DNA from 4 places in the Paenibacillus sp. NMA1017 genome. Region 4 is predicted to be linked to each of the others. Evidence: riboswitches for the same ligand, from Rfam matches in the RefSeq annotation. Region 4 holds a riboswitch; each other region holds the start of a gene.
What was found. A riboswitch is a leader RNA that binds a small molecule or an ion and turns the genes downstream of it on or off. The one in region 4 is predicted to bind thiamine pyrophosphate.
Positions count from the first base shown of each region.

Region 1: it holds a riboswitch for thiamine pyrophosphate, as region 4 does, so the genes downstream of both, AC5ELV_RS18675 (ECF transporter S component) here and AC5ELV_RS17470 (ABC transporter substrate-binding protein) in region 4, are expected to answer to the same signal.
Region 2: it holds a riboswitch for thiamine pyrophosphate, as region 4 does, so the genes downstream of both, AC5ELV_RS05040 (thiamine phosphate synthase) here and AC5ELV_RS17470 (ABC transporter substrate-binding protein) in region 4, are expected to answer to the same signal.
Region 3: it holds a riboswitch for thiamine pyrophosphate, as region 4 does, so the genes downstream of both, tenA (thiaminase II) here and AC5ELV_RS17470 (ABC transporter substrate-binding protein) in region 4, are expected to answer to the same signal.

Region 1 is NZ_JBZXYR010000008.1:60,710-63,797, reverse strand. It holds gene AC5ELV_RS18685 (polynucleotide kinase-phosphatase) at 1-223, shown strand, start outside; gene AC5ELV_RS18680 (TatD family hydrolase) at 244-1,041, shown strand; TPP riboswitch at 1,086-1,195, shown strand; gene AC5ELV_RS18675 (ECF transporter S component) at 1,445-2,041, shown strand; gene AC5ELV_RS18670 (ABC transporter ATP-binding protein) at 2,041-3,088, shown strand, end outside.
Region 2 is NZ_JBZXYR010000002.1:20,892-23,979, forward strand. It holds gene thiS (sulfur carrier protein ThiS) at 1-78, opposite strand, end outside; gene thiO (glycine oxidase ThiO) at 75-1,223, opposite strand; gene AC5ELV_RS05040 (thiamine phosphate synthase) at 1,288-1,881, opposite strand; TPP riboswitch at 2,146-2,254, opposite strand; gene AC5ELV_RS05045 (ABC-F family ATP-binding cassette domain-containing protein) at 2,349-3,088, opposite strand, start outside.
Region 3 is NZ_JBZXYR010000005.1:263,867-266,954, reverse strand. It holds gene AC5ELV_RS15505 (NAD-dependent malic enzyme) at 1-106, shown strand, start outside; gene AC5ELV_RS15500 (AEC family transporter) at 180-1,133, shown strand; TPP riboswitch at 1,312-1,414, shown strand; gene tenA (thiaminase II) at 1,552-2,241, shown strand; gene thiM (hydroxyethylthiazole kinase) at 2,313-3,088, shown strand, end outside.
Region 4 is NZ_JBZXYR010000007.1:54,538-57,625, reverse strand. It holds gene AC5ELV_RS17475 (pyridoxamine 5'-phosphate oxidase family protein) at 130-564, opposite strand; TPP riboswitch at 841-950, shown strand; gene AC5ELV_RS17470 (ABC transporter substrate-binding protein) at 1,139-2,182, shown strand; gene AC5ELV_RS17465 (MTH1187 family thiamine-binding protein) at 2,677-2,970, shown strand; gene AC5ELV_RS17460 (ABC transporter permease) at 2,967-3,088, shown strand, end outside.

The DNA.
Region 1 (3,088 bases), on a different contig from region 4:
GTATTTGCATATCATTTACGGTATGGATTATCTTGCCCCTGAGAATTTAAAGCGTCTGAAGCAGCGTCGAACGAACAAAAAGGAGCGTCATGCCCTGATGGAAGGAGCGCTTGGTATGGAAGGCGTGGAACGTTTTGTCCGTAAGGATACGGTAGATCGTATTCATGAATGCGTCCTTGCCGCGCTATCTCTGGAATCGGAGCCGATTGACCCGAGATTGTAGTTTGCGAAGGAGGGATTGAGATGGAAAGGGGTACACCGTTAATTGATATTGGTGTGAACTTGATGCACCGTTCGTTTCATGCGGATCGGGAACAGGTGGTAGAGAGAGCCGCGGCTGTAGGGATTACACCTTTGATTATTACTGGAACCAGTGTCCGCGGCAGTCGGGAGGCTGCTCAGTATGCGGCCCGTTATCCGGGCAAGCTGTATACGACGGCTGGCGTGCATCCCCATGATGCCAAAGACTGCAGCGCAGATACGATTCAGCAGCTCCGCCAGCTGGCGAGTCAGCCACAGGTCGTATCCATAGGGGAATGCGGACTGGACTATAACCGTGATTTTTCGCCGCGTGATGTGCAGCGCCGATGGTTTGGGGAGCAAATCCAACTGGCGGGTGAGCTGAATATGCCGTTATTTCTGCATGAACGAGATGCACATGAGGACTTTGCCGCTATGCTGCGGGAGTATCAAGGGCTTGTCGATAAAGTGGTAGTGCATTGTTTTACCGGCACGGAACAGGAACTGCATACGTATGTAGAAATGGGACTGTATATCGGGATCACCGGCTGGATTTGCGACGAACGGCGTGGCAAACATCTGCGTGAGCTGGTTAGGGATATTCCGCTAGACCGGTTGATGATTGAAACGGATGCTCCATTTCTGACCCCGCGTAATCTGCCCGTGAAGCCCAAAGAAGGGCGTAATGAGCCGATGTATCTCGCTCACATCGCCGCTACGATTGCCGAGTGCACAGGCCGTAGCATGATGGAGATCGAAATTGCGACGACGGAAACAGCTAAGCGTTTCTTCGGATTATAGGATTGTCAAAGCCATAGATGTGGTATATATTATAGTGAATTAAAAAAGCATTGTCGGGAGCTTGAGAAAGTCAGGCTGAGAGGGTGGCCCTTGCCACTGACCGTGAAATCTGATCTGGGTAATGCCAGCGTAGAGAAACCAAGAACACTATACAGGAATGCCGCTTTTTTTTGCGGTTGTCGATAGATTCAATGTATGTCCTAGCATTTTACCTTGACCCTGACTTGGCTTGGTATCAGTGTAGTAGTTTAGACTACTGGTTATATAAGGCATATCGACGAATGATGTTTTGTATGGTGCTTTACCTTTTACTGCGCATAAAGCTTGCCTGGAGATTCAGCTCCAGGCAAGCTTTTTTTATGGCCAAGAGGCCAACTATAAGGAAAAAGGGGAGCACGCAATAATGAATACTGCTGTAAGAGCGTCCAAAGGGTTGAAACTGACGGATATTTTGGTCACGATTGTGATCGCTGTTGTGTTCGGGTTGATCTACAAAATATGGGGGCCTGCCTATGATTTGATGAAGCCATTTGGTCTACACGCCGAGCAACTGATGTATGGCATGTGGTTTATGGCAGGCACGTTTGCTTATCTCATCATTCGCAAGCCGGGTGTTGCAATTTTGGCAGAGGTGGCAGCGGCAACGGTCAGTGCTTTTTTGGGAAGCGAATGGGGCATGTCCACTTTGTATTATGGCCTGCTGCAAGGCTTGGGAGCGGAGCTGTTTTTTGCAGCTTTTCTGTATCGGAACGCAAACTTGTGGGTTGCTTCGCTAGCTGCGGCTGGGGCGGCTGTCACTTCTCTGATTCTAGACTTCAGCTACGGGTATATTGATCAGCTATCGACCTGGAACTATGTTTTGTATATTGGATTTCGGATGATTGGCAGTATTGTGATTGCCGGGGTATTCGCGTTCTATCTGGCTAAGGCATTGGAGGTAACCGGAGTCACGCGAAGTTTGAGGCCTGCAACGGAACAAGATTATAAGGGGCTGGATTGATGAGCCGGGCAACCGAAGATGTGGTGGCTTCGATCACCCGGCTACGGTTGAAATTCCCCGGTGAGCAAGAACTGCTTTTTCACAATATGTCTTTGTCTGTCCGCAAGGGGGAAAAGCTGCTGCTACTGGGGCCGAGTGGATGCGGTAAATCAACGCTGCTCCAAGTGTTAAGTGGTCTGATTCCACGCACGATAGAAGTGCCTATGAAATGCGATGCTGCTGTAATCCCAAGTGTCTCAGGTATTGTATTTCAAGATCCTGATACGCAGTTCTGTATGTCCTATGCAGACGAGGAACTGGCTTTTGTGTTGGAAAATAATCAGGTTCCTCGTGAGCAAATGCGATCCCGTATTCGCGAGCTGCTGATACAGGTTGGTCTATCGACGGATGATATACATATGCCCATTGGCAGCATGTCACAGGGAATGAAGCAGCGGCTGGCGATTGCGTCTGTGCTGGCTATGGAGCCAGAAGTGCTTTTTCTGGATGAGCCGACGGCTTTGTTGGACGAGGAAGGCACTACACAGGTGTGGGATACCATTCGCAACATTTCGGTAGACCAGACACTGGTGATCGTGGAACATAAAATTAATGAAATTGTCCATGATGTGGATCGGATTGTGGTGCTTTCTGCTCAAGGGGAGATCATTGCGGATGGAAGGGCCGAAGAAGTATTTCATGTGCATCGGCAGGCATTGTCCGAGTACGGCGTGTGGTATCCGGGAGTATGGAATGAATCGTCTTCGCCACGTTGGAGTGAAGCAGTGACGCAACAGAATGGTGCGGGGACTAATTTGCTGGAGCTAGAACATTTTAGCGGCCTCCGCAGTTTAAGTTCAGTGATTTATGTGGAGCATGCGCAGGTGAAGTCTGGCGACTGGATTGGCGTGGTCGGTGAAAACGGGGCTGGCAAAAGCTCGCTGTTGCTCTCCATGATGCGCTTACTTCGCACACAGGGACGTTATAGCGTGTGCGGAGTTGAGGCAGGCAGTACGGAACAACTGGCAGAGCGTATCGGGTTCGCGTTTCAAAATCCCGAGCTGCAAT
Region 2 (3,088 bases), on a different contig from region 4:
AAGCTCATGTAGCAATTGATCCACATGAGTGATTCGATTAGAAAAGGTCAGGCTCTGGCCGTTAATCGTCAGCTTCATAAGCTTTCCTCCTTGAGGAGCTCAGAAGAAAATCTACTTATCCCAAATTCAGCCGCACCAGCCCCATTAAGCATAGCTGCCATCGCACGCCCGGTAGCATCACTCAGCAGGACACCGTTGCGATAATGCCCGACTGCAGCATATACGCCCTCGACCCCAGGTACACTGCCAATAAAAGGATGACCTGATGCGGCCTGCGGACGTAAGCCCGCCCAAGCGCGCATAAAAGAAGCTTCACGAACGCGCGGCAGCCAGGCAGAGGCACGTGCCAGCAACCCCTCCAAGCCTCCTACGGTCACCTCTTCGTCATATTGATACGGAAGACTCGTTGCCCCAATCCAAAGCTCGTTATTCTGTTTAGGCACGAGGTAAATATCATCAGCACAAATGGTGTATTCTAACGGGTGATCCTTCAAGGAGACCGCTACCGCTTCGCCCTTGACCGGATAAAGTGGATATTCAAACCCAACCTGCGCTAGCAATTTCATGCTATCCAAGCCTCCAGCAATAATGACCTGATCGCAGGAAAAAAAGCCACTATCTGTTCGGACACCGCAAACACGACCATCCTGTATGACCAGTTGCTCTGCCTGTGTACCAGACCATACCGTTGCTCCCAGCACCGCAGCAGCACCTGCATAAGCACGGCAAAGCTGTACAGGAGCCACTTGTGTCTCCTTTGAACGATATATTGCCCCGATCGCTTGTTCATCCAAACCAGGAATTCTGCGGGCCAATTCCCTCGCATCCCACCAGATAGAACAATCATCCTCTCGCGTTTTAGCAGCTTTCCAGCGCTTTTGGCCTTCAGTTTCCGTACGGAAAGGGGTCACAAATCCTTCTGTACGGAATTCCACCGAAATACCCGACAAACGCTCCAGATCACAGACAAGCTCAGGGAATGCATCTCGACTTCTGCGAGCAAATCGTGCCAGCTCAGAGTCGGTGAACTCTTCACTTTCCGCTGCCAGCATTCCAACCGCTGCTCCTGAGGCTCCCTCACCCGGGATCAATCGTTCCAGCATGATCGTACTTCTTCCCTCCTTGGCCACATGATAAGCTATGGAACTGCCGATGACACCTCCACCTATGACCAAGCATTCAGCATGTCCTATCGCTCTTGCCTCTGTGTGTATCTTTAGCATTTGTTCCGTGTCTCCTCTCCATAAACCCTTCTGCTTTCAGCTTGCCTCTACTCTCGTTTTCTCGCTACAGGCTGTGAACTACAAGATCTGCCATTCGCCTATATTCCATCGCAGCTGCAACGGGCGACTCAGCCTCCCATATACCAGACATCACCGCAATTCCGCTTGCTCCGGCCCTATAAAGCTCCGGGATATGATGCGGTTGTATGCCGCCCAGCGCGATCACCGGAATGTTCGACAGCCTGCAAATATGTTCAAGCTGAGCTAACCCCCGCGGTACAATACCGGGCTTACAATGGGTCTCATATACGTGACCATAAAGTACATAGTCCGCACCTGCCTGCTCGGTAGTCTGCGCCTCCTCCAAGGAATGCACAGACACTCCACAGCGTGTACTCTTAGGAAGTAGGCTTTTCACATCCACAACAGGTAATCCATTAGCTGGTAGTTGGACGGCTCCAACCAAAGTAAGTAAAGCTACATCCACACGATCATTTACTACAATTTGTTGCAGAGGAACTTCCTGCTCCACCATGCTGCGAGTCAAAGAAAGCAATGCAGAGGCACCATTCTGTTTTAAACGTGCGTGTACATAATGAACATACGGACAAATCACAGCAGCCACTTGGGCGGCTTGTGCAAAAGTGCCCTTTTCCATCGAAATTGCGTGTAATTCGATTTTGTCTTCACCTCACATTGGATTAAAGGATCTAAGCTTAGCCAGCCACGTCTACCAGCAGGAATGAAAGGGGATTGTATGTGAATCGTCTACGGAAGCTCGAACAACTTAAAATGAACGAAACGCAAAAAACCACTTCCCCAAGGAAGTGGTTTAACGAACGTCCAATAATCGAACGGACCATGATATCCGTATACGTGTATCGTCCCACGCACAAACAAAAATAAAGATGGCGTTGCCTTGTTTGTACGGCGCTCACTTCCCTACGCTGGCATAACCCAGATCAGGTGCAAAGGGTCCGAAATCCATTTATTCCGTCTCAGCCGCATGGGCGGCTCCCCTAGTGTGACTATTTTATTGTATAAGCTAAAGATAGCTTAGCATATTTTTCTAATTCTGCAAACCCCACTTCGTGTGAAATTTGCCAGAACTGGATTTAGTTGATTTTAGTTAACTTTACTTGACCACTCTTCCACATTCCACGTTTTGGTTACCCAATCCTCGTAAAAGTCCGGTTCGTGAGATACAAGCAATACGGTCCCTTTGTATTCCTTCAAGGCACGTTTCAGCTCATCCTTTGCTTTAACATCCAAGTGGTTGGTAGGCTCATCGAACAGTACCCAGTTGCTTTCACGCATTAACAGTTTGCAAAGACGGACTTTAGCCTGTTCTCCACCACTGAGCGCAGATAGCGGACGCGTGATATGCTCATTCTTCAAACCGCAACGCGCCAAATGCGCTCGTACTTCATGCTGGTTCAAATGCGGGAATTCATTCCACACATCGTCAATCGGTGTAATTTTCTCCGCCTTTACTTCCTGCTCAAAATAAGCGGGCTGCAAAAAATCACCTTGATAGGTTTTTCCACTGATTGGTGGAATTTTTCCCAATATGGTTTTGAGCAATGTCGATTTACCGACACCATTGTAGCCAACAATTGCAATCTTTTCGCCACGTTCAATCGTCATGGACATTTTAGGCAAAAGGGCATGCGTATAACCAATCTCAAAATCAATACCCTCAAATACCGTCTTTCCGCTTGCACGTGCTTCTTTAAATTGAAAGGTTGGTTTTGCGGCTTCTTCAGGCTTATCAATACGTTCGATCCGATCAAGCTGTTTTTCACGGCTCTTTGCTCGGCCTGATGTAGAGGCACGCGCTTTATTACGCTGAATAAAATCTTCCT
Region 3 (3,088 bases), on a different contig from region 4:
TCAAGCACACATTTCAAATGTGGAACAAGCTATACGAGATGCAATGTGGAAACCGGAATATACGAAGGTCAAAGCAGTGGAAAGTGTAATTCATCACCCTCACTAATGCCCCGTTTAGGAAAAATATTGCCTTGTTCAGACAGGCAGAATACGTCAGTTCAAGCGAGGAGAATCGATCTATGAGTGTCGGACATATCTTGTATATTTTGGTGCCGATTTTTTTCGTAATTATTTTAGGGTGGTTAGCGGGGCATTACAAAAGCTTTGATGCCTCTTCCTCCAAGGCCCTAAATGCACTGGTTACCAAATTTGCACTGCCTGCGCATCTATTCATCGGTATCACGACAACGGACAGGAAAGCACTCATCGAGCAATGGCCATTCCTGCTGGCTCTGTTCATTGGCATTGTCGTTTTTTTTGCCGTTCTCCTTCTACTGTCCCGCTTTGCGAGGAAGCAGTCAGTGAAGGATGCCGCCATGTTTGCTTTGAACTCAGCACAGCCTACCTTTGCTTTTATGGGTATCCCGGTGCTTGGAGCCATCTACGGTTCCTCTGCTGTCGCCATTCCGATTGCGCTTACGGGAATTGTAGTCAATGCCGTCCTTGACCCGGCGGCTACTATTATAGCTACCGTAGCCAGCCGGAATTCAGGCAAGGAACGGAACGGTCACCTCGGAAGGTTAATCTGGGACTCCATTCTTCATGGCTTAAAAGAACCGCTGGCGCTGGTTCCACTGATTGGTGTAATTTTGACCTTGTTCGGCTTCCATTCACCGGATTTGTTGAACAAATCGTTGAATCAAATCGGAGACATTACGTCCGGGGCCGCTTTATTCGCGGTCGGAGTGACCATTGGCGTACGCAACATTAGTTTTAGTGTAAGTGCCTTTGCCATCGCACTGTTAAAAACAATTGTACAGCCTTTATTAATGCTGCTGATCGCCTACCTGTGCGGTCTGTCGTCTGCAGATACTGTGAAGGCAGTTCTGCTCGTTTCCTTCCCGGGTTCAGCAGTCGCCGCTATGATCGCCACCCGTTTTGAAAGCCTGGAATCAGAAACAGCCTCCTCCTTTGTCATCAGTGCTGTCATATCGCTCGTTACACTCCCAGTACTGATTTCTCTTTTGGTATAAATTCTGATTTTTTAGACACTGGAGCCTGCCGCGAACTCCTTCGTGTAGACGGAACTGACCTTCTCCAGCACCTTTTCCCCTCGAAAGCCAACTTCAGCTCTGTCACTTGACCTTTGACCAGATAGACGTATGTTTGACATAGCGTATGAACGAATGTACAGTAATAGTCAAAAGAATAGAAGTCCACTAGGGGAGCCACTATGGCTGAGACAAGAACGTATCTTGGACCCTTTGAACCTGATCTAGTTCGCACTAGCGTAGGAAAGTGGAGCCTTTATATATAAGGTTTCAAGCGTTTTTTTTGCGTATTGGGCCTATTGTTGAAGCCGCTCCATTTTCCGGGGCGGCTTTTTAGCGTTGTTCCGGAATTGTATCCTTACAGGACTTCTTGCTCTTCAATTTGATGGAGGTGGGGAAATTGAGTTTTACACAAAAACTCCGTCGGCAGGCGGACGGCATTTTTCAAGCGATTTTTGAGCATCCCTTTGTGAGAGGTATTGCTGAAGGAAGTTTGACAAGGGGACAGCTGATTCACTATGTAAAACAGGACTTTGAATATTTGAACGCCTACATGCGGATATACGGCATCGCAATCTCCAAATGCACGAATCGGGAGGACATGGCTGTATTTAATGAACAAATCTCTTTTATTCTACACAGCGAGGTTCATCCGCATCAAAATTTCTGTGCTGTCGCAGGGGTGACCTATGAAGAGTTGCAGGGATATCCACTCGCTCCGTCGGCCCATCACTATATCCGTCACATGCTAACGGTCGCGCATGAGGGCAGCCTGGGCGAGATTTTGGCTGTGCTGCTGCCATGTATGTGGACGTATGCCGAGATTGGTCGCAGGCTGCTGGATGAAGTAAAGCCGGATGAGTCCCATCCGTTTTATGAATGGATGGGCTTCTATGGAGACCAGCTTGATGATACAACACTCAAGTTCCGAGAACGTGTAGATGCTTGGGCGGAAGACGCAACGGCTGCTGAGCGGGAGCGGATGATTGAGCATTTTATACTGAGCTGCCAGCTGGAATATAAGTTCTGGGACATGGCTTATAAGCAGGAAGAATGGCCGGTCCAGATGCAGGCAGCGGTCTTGGAATAGTCAGCCTGGCAATTCGATACATGAAGTACGGTTAATGCCCTGTTGAACCACCAACTATAGAGAGGATAATCATGATGAGTACATGGGAACAAAGTTATTCGGATCTCCTGACGAAGGTACAAAACAGCAAACCCCTCGTTCACAATATGACCAATGTGGTAGTCACCAACTTTACGGCCAACGGCCTGTATGCATTGGGCGCCTCCCCGGTGATGGCCTATGCACCCGAGGAAGTAGCAGACATGGCAAAAATAGCGGGTGCCGTTGTGTTAAACATCGGTACGCTGAACCGCGAACTGGTGGATGCCATGATCATTGCTGGACAATCAGCAAATGCACACGGTGTCCCAGTCCTGCTAGATCCGGTCGGTGCGGGAGCAACGAGCTTTAGAACTGAGTCGGCACTACGAATCCTGAGAGAAGTCAAAATCTCATTGGTGCGAGGCAATGCAGCCGAAGTCGCGCATCTTGTTGGAGAAGCCCGTGAGATTAAAGGCGTAGATGCTGGTGACAGTGCTGACAACGGCAATGTCGATCTGGCAATTCGGGCTGCTCGAACGCTCAATACAATGGTAGTCATCACTGGAAAAGAAGACGTCATTACCGATGGGGCCGAAGCACGAATGATTAGCGGTGGAGACGCGCTGCTCACGAAGGTAACCGGAGCAGGCTGCCTGCTGACCTCTGTGTTAGGTGCCTTTGCAGCTGTTGAACCCAACCTGCTGCTCGCAGGTACAGCAGGCTTGGCATTTTACGGTGCAGCAGCTTCCCGAGCCGCAGCATGCACCTCAGAGCTGGGGCCCGGCAGCTTCCAGATTGCCTTTCTCGACGAGCTCGCCAAACTACA
Region 4 (3,088 bases):
CCAGACAAAAGAGTAGTCATTTACTTAAAATTATTTATGAAAAAATAATTAATTTTCTCAAACATAAAAAAACCAGCACACCCCCTAAAAAAGCTCGGAGATTCACTGGTTTATCCATTTATATTCGTATTATTTCTTCCACATCTGGCGCTCCGTTTGCTGACCCACATACTCAATGCGAGTCGGATTCACGTCCAAAATGACATAATCGGGATCGTCTGGTCCTGAAAACCATTCCTTCAAGGAATCGTTCCACACTTGTTTGCGTAGTCCCTCATCAGCTGTAATCTGGACGGTAGCCTCCACTTCTACGACTTCCTTCGTACCGCCAACTTCATAGCCCAGCAGCAGATAAGCATTCGGATTGTCCTTTAGCTCATCCACTTTATGCGTTTTGCGATCTGTCGCCAGATGAATGTTCATTCCATCGTTAAAAAGGGCCATATAGCGTACTTTCGGTTTGCCCCCCTCTACCGTACCTAACGAGCAAAATTTGTTGTTATCCAAAGCCTTCACAATGGCTTGTTCCAGTTGGTTGCGATCCAATGTTTCCGTTTTACCCACAGTACAACAACTCCTTTTCACGAATTAGAATTCGAATTCTCTACGGCCATGCCATTGGGCACCAGCCCATCTGAACCTACTTGCGCAGCTGTTCTGAAAATAACACGACCGGATCGAATCGGATTGATTCACGCTCATTTTCAGATCAAAGCTCACAGTAAAAGTGTACCCTGTCGTTCGGCAAATGAACCGTCATCTCTCCCTTCATGCTGGACAGACCCGCATTCAAGGCATATAATCGTCGTAGTAAACCCGAATAAATGAACCCATTAAACCATACAATGCCAGGGGTGCTGGAATCGGCCGGCTGAGAGTGTGTCCCAAGACACTGACCCTTACAACCTGATCTGGGTAATGCCAGCGTAGGAATGCTTAAGCAAGATGTGCCCTTTTTACATAGGACCATCCCTTACTTTGGTATATACAAGCGCAAGCGTCCCGGAAACTCGGGGCGCTTTTTTTGTTGAAGATTAAGTTGGAAAGATCGCGTCCGGCAGATGTTATTTTTAGAAAATGGGGAACTTAAGCTGTCTGATTGGACGGATAACGGGTAATTAAAGGAGAGAACACAACGATGAAGCGCATGAAAATGTTAAGCCTGGGACTGATCAGTCTGTGGCTCATGGCCCTGACCCTCACCGCTTGCGGTGGAAGTCCCCCCACATCCCAAGAACCGGCTACCGCTACCGACACTCAAACGTCTACTCCGGCAAAGGAGCTCAAAGATGTTAAAGTCGTGCTCGACTGGACACCCAATACGAATCATACGGGACTCTATGTCGCCAAGGACAAAGGATTTTACGAAAAAGCGGGCTTGAATGTCCAAATTGTTCAACCTGGTTCAGGCGGAGCCGATCAAATGGTTGCTTCTAATGCTGCACCTTTTGGTATCAGCTACCAAGAAGGCGTCACACAGGCTCGTACACAAGGCGTGCCGCTTGTATCCATCGCTGCGGTGATTCAGCATAATACCTCAGGCTTCGCAGCCCCGGTAGATCGCGGAATTAAGAGCCCGAAAGATTTTGAAGGTAAAAAATACGGCGGTTGGGGCTCTCCCGTAGAAGAAGCGGTCATGAAATCCATCATGGATTCAGACAAAGGCGATGTGAGCAAAGTGAAGATCGTCAACATGGGCAATGCAGACTATTTTACAGCCGTGAAGCGGGATATCGACTTTGCCTGGATTTTCTACGCATGGACCGGAATCGAAGCCCAGCTTCGAGGTGAGCCTTTGGATATGCTGTATGTAAAAGATTATTCCAAAAGCCTCGATTACTATACGCCTGTAATTGTGAGCAACGGACAGACGATAAAAAATGATCCAGAGCTGGTCAAAGCGTTCATGGACGCTACCGCAAAAGGCTATGAATACACCATCGCCCATCCGGAAGAAGCCGCGGACATCTTAAGCAAAGCTGTACCGGAGCTGGATAAAAAGCTGGTACTTGCCAGCCAAAAATGGCTAAGCCCGCGTTATCAGGACGATGCCGCGCAATGGGGTGTGCAAAAAGCGGAGATATGGCAAAACTATTCGGACTGGATGTACGAACGCAAGCTGCTCAGCAAGCCTTTGGAAGTGGATAAAGCCTTCACAAACGACTTCTTGCCCAAGCGCTGATCATTTGTTAAAACGCTAAATAAGACTGAACTAGAGAAGAGAACGAAGCGCCACTACGCAGTCGGATGGTGCTTCCCATCGCTGTTGTACCCAGATTTCTTTTATGAATATCCAGAGGTTAAAATCTGGGTACAAAGGCGAACGCTAACGCTTGTACAGCACCATTCCGCCCACTTCGTTCTCGTTCCACTTGGTTATTCTTTAGTCTCATAGTATCTAAAGCGCAAAAACAGATGCGCTTGTGTGTAAAAATGCCACACAACCTAGCTTTAAAAATAAGGTGCTTTTAAGGCGGTTGGCAGCGTAGCGGTTCATTTGAATCTGGAGAAGCGCAGCGTTCGCCTTTGCCGTTGGATTCTTACCTTTTAAAATTTATTCAAAGAATCCCACGGCAACAGCGATCGTAAGATCAAATGAAACGCGAAGCGGTCTCACCCGCCTTAAACCACCCGATTTTCTCTAAAACACTCCAAATGAAGGACAGGTGAATTTCCATGGCTAATACACTGCTCAGTATTCAAGTAATCCCTAAAACTCCTAATAACGAGGACTCTTACCCGTATGTTGATAAGGCGATTGAGGTCATTCAACGCTCCGGCGTCAAACATCAGGTGAATCCATTGGATACGACCATGGAGGGCGAACTCGACGAGTTGCTGAGAGTGGTTAAAGAAATGCACGAGGCTTTGACGGAGGCGGGCAGTCCCAGCGTCATTTCACAGATCAAAATCGCACATAACCTACAAGGCATCAGCATGAACAAGCTGACCGAGAAATATCGCCCATGAATCCGAAAGGCAAGAACGCATCCTGGTGGAAAAGCGTATGGCCGCCCTTTGTGGCGGTCCTCTTCTTTTTAGCGGCCTGGCAGGGGGCGGTTTCCTATTTGCATGTTGAATCCTGGCT